Regions from separate parts of the Oceanobacillus alkalisoli genome, predicted to be linked through region 2. Evidence: predicted binding sites of a transcription regulator. Region 2 holds the regulator's gene; each other region holds the start of a gene.
What was found. Region 2 encodes Rex, which represses fermentation and respiration genes when NADH is low (regulators of the CRP and FNR family bind a similar motif). Its sites were predicted from a motif close to TTGTGAAATATTTCACAA; they were not measured.

Region 1: a site for Rex is predicted at 2,402-2,419, ahead of pflB (formate C-acetyltransferase). Genes of this name have one in related genera too.
Region 3: a site for Rex is predicted at 2,221-2,238, ahead of cydD (thiol reductant ABC exporter subunit CydD). Genes of this name have one in related genera too.

Annotation. Positions count from the first base shown of each region.
Region 1 is NZ_JAKNRA010000001.1:216,619-220,913, reverse strand. Features, by position in the region: gene L3V42_RS01035 (TAXI family TRAP transporter solute-binding subunit) at 1-187, shown strand, start outside; gene L3V42_RS01030 (TRAP transporter permease) at 248-2,245, shown strand; gene pflB (formate C-acetyltransferase) at 2,491-4,295, shown strand, end outside.
Region 2 is NZ_JAKNRA010000028.1:3,246-7,540, forward strand. Features, by position in the region: gene L3V42_RS17650 (CPBP family intramembrane glutamic endopeptidase) at 160-876, shown strand; gene L3V42_RS17655 (hypothetical protein) at 923-1,855, opposite strand; gene L3V42_RS17660 (redox-sensing transcriptional repressor Rex) at 1,921-2,556, opposite strand; gene L3V42_RS17665 (ABC-F family ATP-binding cassette domain-containing protein) at 2,703-4,295, shown strand, end outside.
Region 3 is NZ_JAKNRA010000001.1:115,792-120,086, forward strand. Features, by position in the region: gene cydC (thiol reductant ABC exporter subunit CydC) at 1-470, opposite strand, end outside; gene cydD (thiol reductant ABC exporter subunit CydD) at 467-2,197, opposite strand; gene L3V42_RS00560 (YdbC family protein) at 2,946-3,164, opposite strand; gene L3V42_RS00565 (universal stress protein) at 3,177-3,611, opposite strand; gene L3V42_RS00570 (C45 family autoproteolytic acyltransferase/hydrolase) at 3,774-4,295, shown strand, end outside.

The DNA of each region.
Region 1 (4,295 bases), on a different contig from region 2:
AAAAGCGTATCATGAAAATATTGAAGATATGATTACAACACATGCCTCCGCTGAAGAAGCAAGAGATCCTGAAGCAATCTTAATCAATGAAACTTATCCGATGCACCCAGGTGCAATCCGCTACTACGAAGAAGTCGGAATTGATTTGCCTGATGCGGTTTATCCTCCGGAGTGGGATGAGGAATAAAATGCAAGACTCCTAGTATCAACTGGGGGTCTCGCTATTTTAAATTAGAGGAGGAGGAAAATGGAGAAAAAAGAAAACAACGGAATCACAGCAAAGCTTGAAAATGATCCGAATATCATAGAAGATGGCAAAATTGATACGACCGTTGATGAAGAAGCACTTGAAACGTCTTCTAATATGCGGAATTTAACTGGCTGGACCCGTTATGTCTTCATGGTAATCGCAATCGCCGGAGCACTTTTCCATCTCTATATTTTAAATCTTAACCCAATCGATCCATGGGTTTTTCGCAGCACTCACTTAGTATTTGGGACAATCCTGGGAATCATGCTTTATCCGGGCTGGCGGACGAAATCGAATAAAATCCCGATTATTGACTGGATCTTAATCATCGCTTCGATTTACATCGGTTATTATATTTATGCGAATCTTGACCAGCTTGTATTCCGCTTTGGAGTTACACCAACAACCTTAGATTTCTACGTCGCATTAATCGGATTATTGCTCGTCATTGAATTTACACGAAGGACTAGCGGGTGGACATTACCAATTCTCGCGTTTGTATTTATTGCCTATGTTTTCATGGGACCCTATTTACCAGGGATTTTAAATCATAATGGATATTCGCTTGAACGATTCGTCACATATGTATATGGCTTGGATGGTGTGTTCGGAGTTACAACAGACGTATCATCTAAGTATATCATTCTGTTTATTATATTTGGCGCCTTTCTACAGATGTCTGGTGTCGGGCAATATTTTATGAACGTGGCATTTTCACTTGCAGGGAATATGCGCGGTGGACCAGCGAAAGTTGCTGTTATTTCCTCTGCATTAATGGGAATGATTAACGGAACTTCGGCAGGAAACGTTGTAGCGACAGGTTCTCTAACGATTCCATTGATGAAGAAGACAGGTTATCCATCGAGATTTGCTGCTGCAACGGAAGCGACTGCCTCTTCAGGTGGACAAATATTACCTCCGATTATGGGGGCTGGAGCGTTCTTGATGGCTGAAATAACAGGGATTAAGTACTCTGAAATTATTATCGCCGCAACGATACCGGCTGTTTTATATTTCATCTCTGTTTATTTTATGGTTGATTTTCAAGCATTGAAATCAAATTTGAAAGGAATACCGCGCAAACTGCTGCCAGATCGGAAACAAATATTAAAACAAGCATATTTATTTATCCCAGTTCTCCTTTTAATCGTATTGCTCGTGATGGGGAGATCGGTTATTATGGCAGGGACGATAGGAATTATTGCAAGTTTTGTAATAAGCTTGTTTAATAAGAAAACGCGTATGGGATTAAAAGATATTCTGCTCGCTTTAGAGCTTGGGATGAAAAACGCCTTGCAGCTGATTGCGATTGTTGCCTGTGCTGGGATCATTGTTGGCGTAATTGCTCTTACAGGTGTCGGTCAGCGGTTTAGTTCATTATTATTATCCATAGCGGATAATAATATGTTACTGGCATTAGTGTTTGCTATGGCGATTGCAATCATATTAGGGATGGGGATGCCAACTACAGCAGCTTATGCAGTTGCAGCTTCTGCAGTCGCTCCAGGATTAATCAATATGGGATTAGATCCCTTAATGGCACATTTATTTGTATTCTATTTTGCCGTTATATCTGCTATTACCCCTCCAGTTGCTTTAGCGGCATTTGCAGCTGCGGGAATAGCTGGGACAGATCCGATGAAAACGGGAGTCAAGGCCTTTCAGCTTGGTTTAGCTGCGTTTATCGTTCCATTTATGTTCTTCTTCAGTCCAGAATTAATCTTAGAAGGAGGATCAGCAGCTTCTACTGTTTTAGCTATATTTACTGCTGTTATCGGCGTGTACATTTTAGCATCGGCAGTTCAAGGGTGGTTCTTTAGAAAGACTGCAAGTTGGTATAGTCGCGTCATCCTATTAGCTGCATCTCTTTTATTTATGATTTCGGGGCTGTTTACAGACTTAATTGGATTAGCATTGATTATAGGAATAATTTTGATTCAAAAGTATATCAATAAGAATACGAATGCAAACAATCGTCAACAAGCCGCCGGATAGTTTCAATAAATTCAAAAACGAGTCAATCAGGTATTTAATCAGATTGACTCGTTTTTGAAAGGTAGCTATACTTCTAAATTTCTCCATTTCGTCACATTTTCACGCAAATACAGTCCCAAATCATACTTTCATGTGATATAATGAGCATGTGATTGAATGTGAAATAATGAACAATTGAAACGTTGATCATTTTATCTTTACTAAAAATAAGTAATGATAAACACCAATTCAGGAGGTTGATGAAAATGGCAACTGAAACTAAGGAAAAGCTTCAATTTACCGGTGGAAAGTGGGAAACTGAAATCGATGTGCGCGACTTTATTGTGAACAACTTTACCCCCTACGCAGAAGATGATAGTTTCTTAACAGGACCAACAAAGTCAACAGTTGAGTTATGGAATCATGTGATGGAATTAACAAGTAAAGAACGAAAAAATGGTGGAGTATACGATATGGATACGAAAGTTGTCTCCACGATAACGTCACATGGTCCTGGATATTTGGATCAATCAAAAGAAAAGATAATCGGTGTCCAAACCGATGCTCCGTTCAAGCGGTCTCTTCAGCCTTTTGGAGGAATCCGAATGGCGGTTGACGCAGCCAATGCTTATGGATTCGAGGTGGATAAGGAAGTACAGCATATCTTCACAGCGTATCGCAAAACCCATAATCAAGGAGTATTTGATGCCTACACTCCTGAAATCCGTGCAGCAAGAAGAGCTGGTATTATTACAGGACTTCCAGATGCATACGGACGCGGACGAATTATCGGCGACTACCGCCGGGTTGCATTGTACGGGGTCGATCGTTTAATCGAGGATAAGCAGGAGCAGCTTCGTACAGTTGGTGCAAACGGCATGATGAGTGAAGAAGTTATCAGAGACCGGGAAGAGATTAATGAGCAAATCCGTGCATTACATGAATTAAAACAGCTTGCTGAAAGCTATGGTTTTGACATTTCGGAGCCGGCAACTAATGCCGAAGAAGCTTTCCAATGGTTATATTTCGGTTATCTTGCAGCAATTAAAGAACAAAACGGTGCTGCTATGAGTTTAGGTAGGGTTTCTACATTCCTGGATATTTATATCAATCGTGATTTGGAAAATGGAATTCTGACAGAGGAAGAAGCACAAGAGTTAGTCGACCATTTCGTTATGAAACTGCGAATTGTTAAATTCTCAAGAACCCCGGATTATAATGAATTGTTCAGTGGGGATCCGACATGGGTGACGGAATCCATCGGCGGGATTGCCAATGATGGAAGACCACTCGTTACAAAAAGTTCTTTCCGTTTCTTGCATACGTTAGATAATCTTGGACCAGCACCAGAGCCGAACTTAACTGTCCTTTGGTCTGAGCAATTACCGGAAAACTTCAAGAAATATTGTGCGAAGATGTCAATCAAATCAAGTGCAATCCAATATGAGAACGACGATATTATGCGTCCAATTTATGGCGATGATTATGGAATTGCCTGCTGTGTATCTGCAATGGCAATCGGGAAACAAATGCAATTCTTCGGTGCCCGGGCTAACTTAGCGAAAGCACTCCTTTATGCGGTTAACGGCGGGAAGGATGAAGTATCCGAAGTGCAAGTTGCTCCGGCGTATGCTCCAATCGAAGCGGAGTATTTGGATTATGATGAAGTCATGGAAAAATATGATGATATGATGGAATGGCTTGCGAAGATTTATGTAAATACACTAAATATGATTCATTTCATGCATGATAAATACAGCTATGAACGGATTGAAATGGCATTACATGATAAAGAAGTTTTACGGACGATGGCTTGCGGGATTGCAGGTTTATCCGTTGCAGCCGACTCTTTAAGTGCAATTAAGCATGCAAAGGTGAAAACAATCCGTAATGAAGCAGGACTTGTTGTCGATTATGAAATTGAAGGAGATTTCCCGAAATACGGAAATAACGACGACCGTGTTGATGATATTGCGGTTTATCTTGTGAAAACATTTATGGAAAAAATCAAGCACTACAAAACATACCGGGATGCGGTGCCAACCCAATCCGTACTGACGATTACATCTAA
Region 2 (4,295 bases):
ATATAATTGGGTATAGATAAGATAAAGTGAAACTTCATTCGGTGGGAATTTTACGGACGGTTACACCGGGATAAAAGTGGGACCAATACTCTGACCCCCCGCCCCGATTTGTGTTAAAATACGTTTGTGTGAATTTATGATAAAAGGAGTCGTTTTGTTTTGCCGAAGAGATATTGGTATGTGATTGTTACGTATTTGATTATGCAGTTTTCTGCGCTTCCGGTGGCATTGTATATTGAATTATATTTTCCTGAAAGTTATTCACAATATATGATTTATTGGACGATCTTCAGTTTTACTGCTGGAATGCTCGTTACGTTATGGCTGATGAGACCAGACATGCAGAAACCGGCACATCGAGATGCTTCCCCTGCTTCTTCTGTGATTCTTTGGTCGATCCTTGGGGTGTTTCTAGCTTTCTTTGCTCAAGGCATCGCCGCTATGATTGAAGTCTTTATTCTCGGCATCCCAGCAGGATCGGAGAATACAATGGGAATCATGGAATATGCCCGGACAAATGTACTCTTTATTTTGGTACCAGCAATTATTGCGCCAATCCTTGAGGAGATAATTTTTAGAAAGATTATCTTCGGGAGCCTCTATAAGCGGATGAACTTCTTTTTCGCCGCTATACTATCAGCGCTTGTCTTTGCTGCTTTTCATGTAGATTTTTCCCATCTTCTTATGTATACCGCTATGGGACTTGTATTTGCTTTCCTTTATGTAAAAACAAAACGGATTATTGTTCCGATTATCGTCCACGCGGGGATGAATTCTTATGTTGTTTATAAGCAGTACAACTTAACACCGGAGGAAATCCAAAAAATGTTAGATCAGCTCGAACAACTGCAGACTATTTTATTTAGTTGCATATAAAGAAATGGAAGATGACTTCATATCAAAAGTCATCTTCCATTTTTTCCTATTGTATTTCCTGTAACATCTCAATGATTTCATCAACGTCTTCAATCGACTCTTCCATCACCGTATAACGTACGACATATAAATCATTTTCCTTAACGAATATACGTCCAATTTCTTCTTGGTTCGGCTCCGTCGCATCTCCGTCCACACGGAATTGATACATCACTTCGCTCTCCGTTGCACCGAAACGTTCAAATTCAAATTCACCTGTTGTCATATCTTCTAAACTTAACTCCAGTACACTGATGAAATTCGCAAGCCCACTAATTTCGTTACCATTCTCATAGTAATCATAAGTGATGATTGCACTGTAATTTCCTAAGTTTTCATCAACTGGGATATATTCAGCTGTTGTTTCGCCTTCCCCTTCTTCGTAGCTTGCAAGCAGCCATTCTTCTTCCTCAAATGGTGTTGGAAGACTGGTAATTTCATTTGCATAATCCCCAGTTATTTCGATTGCTTCCCTTTCTGCAGGAAGTGGATTAACCTCGATAATTTCCGATTCATAAATCTTCCATTTTCCATCATCCAACTGAAGAACATGCTCCCCTATCGTTTCATTGTTCTCGAATTCGCTCCCGTCCTTATCGACGGTGCGCTGCGCGTAAGCAACGACTGCCCTGTCATCTGACTGTTCTTTCACTTCCAGATCGTTCAGCTCGATATCGAGAGAGAACTCAAAGAATTCTTGAATCGTCTCTTCCGTTGAGTCATAAGCTGGTGAATACGGGTGGATTGTCTCCATATAACCGTCCAAGTCTTTTTCCATCAAAGCCTTCACATTAGACTCCAAGACAGAATAGAATACATCTTCCGTTGCTTCTACGTTTTGCTCTGCCGTTTCCTCATTCTCTGAATCATCCGAGCAAGCCGCCAAAAACAGACAGGAGAAGATAACCAGCACTCCTGCCAATAATTTACGATTCGACACGTCTTCCACACCCCTACATTTTTCTCCAGTTTCTCTTCAATTTCCTGTTTCTCTATGTATATATCCTAGTTTGACTCGAGTGGATAATGCTTCAAGAAATAAACAAGTGCCTGCAGTTCAACGGCTAAGTCAATATGATGAACGCGTACATTATCTGGCACCGTAATCCGAACAGGTGTGAAGTTCAAGATACCTTCAATCCCTGCTTTCACTAATTTCTCTGTAATCGCATCTGCTTCTGATACAGGGACGGTAAGAATTGCAACGGAGATCCCCTCGATTCTCTCCATCATTTCACCAATCGCATAAACCGGAACGCCACCTACAATTTGGCCTATCTTGTTTTCATCACTGTCAAAGGCCATTTTTATTTGGATATTATTATTTTTTGTAAAGTTATAATTTAAAAAAGCGGTACCTAGATTACCGACACCGATTAAAGCTACCTCTGTCATTTCATGCTGGTCAAGCGTACTGCGGAAAAAACCAAGCAAATATTCGACATTATAGCCATAACCTTTCTTCCCTAATGCACCAAAGTATGAAAAGTCACGACGAATCGTGGCAGAGTCAACTTTAATCGCTTCAGAGAGATCCTTTGACGAAACCCGGTTCTTCCCTTGTTGATTTAAAGTGTTTAAATAACGATAATACAACGGAAGCCGCTTTGCTGTTGCTTGTGGTATTTTATTTTGTTTCATATCTGCTCCTCATTTCATGATATACGAATTATTTAGTAGTTGTATGGTCTATTCTAACAGAAAATGGACAAAATGTCGTGATGATTTTCACAAGTAATTTCCTTCTGTCGATATTTACGTTACAATACATATAATGGGGTGAATGTATGATTTTAATGCAAATGAATGGACTTTCGAAATCTTTTGGTTCGGAAACCATTTTATCAAATGTAAAACTTGAGGTAAAAGATCTCGATCGAATAGCGATTGTCGGGAGAAACGGGGCAGGTAAATCTACCTTATTAAAAATAATGGCTGGAGATCTCTCCTATGACACGGGTGAGCTGATTAAGCCGAAAGAGCTGACGATTGGATACCTTTCCCAACATATGGAACTGCAATCCGGTAAAACAATCTGGAATGAACTTGTCACGGTATTTGACGATTTAAAAAAACAAGAAGGAAAATTACGTCATATAGAAGAGCAGTTGCAAACCACCGACTTACTCTCGGAAGCTGATTACCAAAACTTACTGACAGAATATGATCGGTTGCAGCACGCCTTTGAAACTGGCGGCGGTTATACGTATGAAGCAGAGATTAAAGCGGTATTGCATGGACTCAATTTCCAAGATTATGATTACAATACGATGATCAGTGAATTGAGTGGCGGGCAGAAAACAAGGCTTGCACTTGGGAAGCTGCTCCTGCAAAAGCCACAGCTTCTGCTTCTTGACGAGCCGACAAACCATTTGGATATCGAAACATTAGGTTGGCTCGAATCTTACTTAAACAGCTATCCAGGGGCTATTGTCATTGTTTCCCACGACCGTTACTTTTTGGACAAGACTGTAACACTAGTCTATGAGATTTCAAGACATCAGACGAAGAAATACCACGGGACATATAGTAAATTTCTTGAACAAAAAGCAGCTGATTATGAACGGGAACGGAAAGAGTTCGAGAAACAACAAACAGAAATTAAACGGATGGAAGATTTCGTCCAGCGTAATATCGCCCGCGCTTCGACGACGAAACGAGCTCAGAGCAGACGGAAACAGCTTGAGCGAATGGAACGGATGGACAGGCCGCTCGGAGACGAGGCATCCATGTCCTTTTCTTTTGATATAGAAAGGAGAAGCGGGAATGATGTCTTGAAGATTGAAGACCTCGCCCTCCGTTATCCGGACGAGGAAGAGTATACCTTTAAACAGGCGAATCTAAGAATCACACGCGGGGAGCGGGTCGTTCTTATCGGGCCAAACGGGGTTGGCAAAACGAGTTTACTTAAAATACTTATTGGGAAACTCCAGGCAACAAAGGGAATCTTTGAGCTTGGGACAAATGTGAAAGTTGGCTATTACGACCAAGAGCAGGCAGATCTTTCCTCGAATAAAACAATCCTCCAGGAACTTTGGGATGAATATCCGCTCGTAATGGAAAAAGATATCAGAACAGTGCTGGGTAACTTTTTGTTTAGTGGAGATGATGTCTTAAAGCCGGTAAATACGTTAAGTGGCGGAGAAAAAGCGAGACTCGCCCTTGCGAAACTAATGATGCAGAAAGCTAATCTGCTTATTCTAGACGAACCGACAAACCATTTGGATATCGACAGTAAAGAAGTACTGGAAGCAGCACTCATGGGATACCCTGGAACAATTCTTTTCGTTTCCCATGACCGTTATTTCATCAATCGGATTACAGACCAAGTTGCACAGATGAGTAAGGATGGAATCAAGATTTATCTCGGAGATTATGAC
Region 3 (4,295 bases), on a different contig from region 2:
GCAATTGAAAAATATGCCGTGAAAGATATCGTACATAAGAATACGAGAAATAACACAATTGGCGGATAGAAAACCCGCAAGAAGAAGTTCTGCAGCGTCTCAACATCTCCTACAATTCGCGCGAGCAAGTCCCCGCTCCGGAACTTTTGAAAGATCTGCGGAGCGAGCGGCTCTAACCTTTCATAAAATGACACCCGTAAGTTACTGAGCATCGTAAACGTCCCTCGGTGGGAATAATAACGTTCCCCGTAACGACCGATTGCAGAGATAATTCCAAATAGCTTTACCGTACCAACAAGCACCATTAATGTATAGATTGGCGGGGCTAAAGCTGCTTGCGAAATCAAATATCCACTCGCCGAAAATAAACCAACAGCGGTAATCCCTCCAATAAACCCACAAATAATGGAAAGGATAATGTCTTTCTTTTCTTTAAAAAGTAAGCGAATCACGGTTGTTAAATCCTTCATCTCTGCTCACCTCCTTGCTCAGCTGAAACCATGGAACGGTAATCTGAATTTGTTTTTAACAAAGCTTCATGAGTACCTACTGTCACTACCCTTCCCGAATCAAGTAAGATAATTTTATCCGCATGCTTAATCGTGTGCAGTCGATGAGCTACTGTAATAATTGTTGCATGCTTTGCCAACTCTTTGATTGACTGCTGCAATATCCGCTCGGTTCGTAGGTCGAGCCCAACAGTCGGTTCATCAAAAAGAATGATGGAAGGCTGTTTTAAGAAAGCACGTGCTAGAGCGACCCGCTGTTTCTCTCCGCCAGAAAGTCCGCGTCCAGCTTCACCTATAGGAGTGTCATACCCTTTTTCAAGAGAAGCTATCAGTTCGGCAATTCCCGCTTTTTCTCCTGCAGCTTCTATTTCTTCTCTAGTCGCTCCCGTTCTGCCGCCAATGGCAATATTCTCTGCAACCGTTCCTGAGAATAAATAGGGGTGCTGAGAAATATAACTTAGTTCATTAAACCAGGAGGATTCATCATACTCAGAGCGAACTCTTCCATTCACGAGAATTTCTCCACCTGTATTCGCAACGAGACCAGCAATTACATGTAATAAGGTTGATTTCCCTGAACCGGTTTTGCCAATTATCGCGACCTGTTCATAAGGGGAAATGTCTACCGAAATATGATCTAGCCTAAACCCTTCTTCTTCATAATAGAAGCTGGCATCATGCAGTGCTATGGCAGGTGGCTTTCTTGCTTCAAGCGGATAACTTCCCCATTCTACTGGAAGATCTGGCAAGTCGAGTTCTTTCTGCAATTTATTAAACGCACCACTGCTCCCCCGGCCTGTATGGAATGCATTTCCAAGTTCTTTTAGTTTATTATAAAATTCCGGTGCAAGGATCAGCATTAGAAAACCGGTGAAAAAGGTAATGTTTTGAAAGATAATCAAGCGGATTGCAACTTCCAGCGCAATCAGTCCCATACTGAGCATGGAAATAAATTCAAGTGCGAACGAGTTTGCGAAAGCTGTTTTTAGAACGACCATTGTCGCATCTCGGAAGTTTAAACTGCTTTCTTCTATTTCCGCTTTTTGTTTTTTTGAGCGGCCATACAATTTAAGTGTCGTCAATCCTTGCAATGTGTCAAGAAACTTCCCTGAAAATGCTGCCATTTTATCGAGTTGTTCTTCCGACTTATCTTTCGTACTAAATCCAATGATTACCATAAAGATTGGGATAAATGGTGCCGTGATCACAATGATAATTCCAGTAGTGAAATGCTCGGTGAAAATAGTAATAAGCAACATAATTGGGATGATGAGGGACTGGATAACCTGCGGAATGTAACTGCTGTAGTAGTCATCTATCTCATCTACCGTATCCATTATGACACTTACCTTTTCACCGGATCTTCCATACATTGCGGTTTGCATATTCGTTTTGGAATATTTACGAAGCAGCTGACTTCTCAGTCCACTTTTCACCAATGCAGCGAGACGTACTCCGATTTTTCCATTGCCATAGTTAAATAATGTCCGCCCGAGTAATGCTGCGAGCAATAATGCAAGATATGGTAAAAGGTCAGCAAAAGCTGTTCCTTGTAGAAATGCTTCATTCACGATATACACAAGCAAATAGGCTTGTGCGATAATACTGGATCCGCTGAGCAGTGAAAATATAACCATCAGTATTAGCTTGCCTTTATGTTCTTGTGCAAGTTCTTTCCAACTATGCATATCCTATTCCTCCTTTTACTAAGAAGTGAAGTCTTTCACATAAGTATAACCGATTCATCACTTCCCAGTAAAACACAAGGGCTTTCGTTAACAAAGCTGTCGAAATTACAAAAACAACAACGTCATTTCTCCCCCCATATCAATCGGCCACTTTTAAAGTAAGTACATAGAAATCTATTTAATCAAAAGTTTTCAAACCCGATTGAATGCTCGTTTTCATATAGCGTAAGTGATTTGACCCGTTCACTCATTCAGAGCTCCAATCGCCGTTCAGTTGCCCGGGGGACGGATGCGCATCCTTAGGCACGGCCTCAGCCTCCTCGGAAGAAGGACACTTCCTGCGGGGTCTTCGGACACGTGCTTTTCCCGCAGGAGTCACCGTCCCCCGGGCAACTGAACTGGTTAGATGATTCTCTAAATAGAAATTGCTTCTAGACAATGGGGATTAAACTCCTGGAATATTAAACAGTGGTCTATATTCGGTCTTTCCTGGTAGCAGTCCAGACACTTCGAGATTCCTGCGGGAGGCCGGCTAAAAACGGTCACGTCCTGTGATCAACACCGGCATTAGAACTTCCTGTTCGGAGGTAAGCCTGGCGAGACCCCGTAGCGCGAGGAGGCTTGCCGGCCGCCCAACAGGTGCGGGAGGTGTCTGGACTGCGGACCTCCAGTGGAGAGTTTCGGAGGTTAACACTTACGCTGTATGAAAGGTATGGTCTGTTTCGAACTGTGAAAGTTAAGTTAATATTTAATTAAAGTTTCCCAAACTTTCTTTTAGTTTAAGCACCTCTTCTTTTGTCAGGGTAACGCCTTTGCCCATTTTTTCATGTTCTGGTGCCCAGTCCCTTAAATCGTATTTTGGATCCCTTCCATTCCAGCTGACGAGATTGAGTTCTTTCGTCAAGCCTTTTGGTGATTCGGAAAGGACTGCGATTGTTTCGATGATTTCATATTGAATAGCCATCATTATTCCTCCTGCCTATTTAATAACTAAAACTTGGCTCGCTGCTCGTTGCACAATCGTGCCGCTCACACTCCCGAGGAAGAGTTTCTTTAAATTACTAAGTCCCCGGTGCCCGACAATAACCATATCAATTGCATGTTCCTCCACATAATCACAAATCGCAACACCAGGATTTCGTTGGGAAAAGTCGGTAATGATTTCAATGTGTACTGTGTATCCGGAAGCTTCTAATGCCTTTTTGATTTTCTCGAGCTTCGGGTAAATCATTTCCGCATCATTCATCGATAAGTTACCGCTCGCAGCCGTATTATTAGTCGTAATCCCTGGTGTCACTACCGTTACAATATAGAGCTGGGAATTTTCAACTAATTTTGCTTGAATTTTTGCTTCATCAATTGCTTTTCCGCTTAATGCTGACGTATCATAAGCAACAAGAATTTTGCGGACCATAGACTTTCCTCCCCTTCTATTTCTTTATTTTAACAGATAATTGCATATTTCTACAATAATCGCATGAACAGGAACCTTAGAAATGCAATTCATTTTCTTATTTGCACCGCTTCTAGTATGCTTCATTTAGATTGAATAATTGCAGATGAAAGGGGGTAAATAATGAAACAAGTTAGTAGTAATGTCATTCAGTTCCGCGGGAGCCATTATGACTTTGGTCGATTTCAAGGCAGTGAATTAGTTAACTCCCCAATCCTTACCGCTCGAAGAAGGCAATTGAAAAAACGAGCAAAACACCATTATATTGTTGATGAAGAAAAAATTAGACCCATTATCCAACACTTTAATCCCGGCATCTGGGAAGAATTGCTCGGTCTTGCTGATGCTCTTGAAATAAGCACGAAAGAAGCACTCCGCGAATTTGGAGGTTATTATTTCGAATACGGAAAGAGCGGTTGCTCGATTCTAACGGGAAACCAGTTCATGATTCGAAACTATGACAATGACCCCATCACTTATGAGGGTCGTTATGTACTTTATGCACCAACTGATGGCGGATATGCAACGATCGGCCCCTCCATGCAGATTACTGGACGGACGGATGGCCTGAATGAAAAAGGGCTTGCCATCGGTTACAACTTTATTAATAGACTTCGCTCAGATGATGGATTTATTTGTAACATG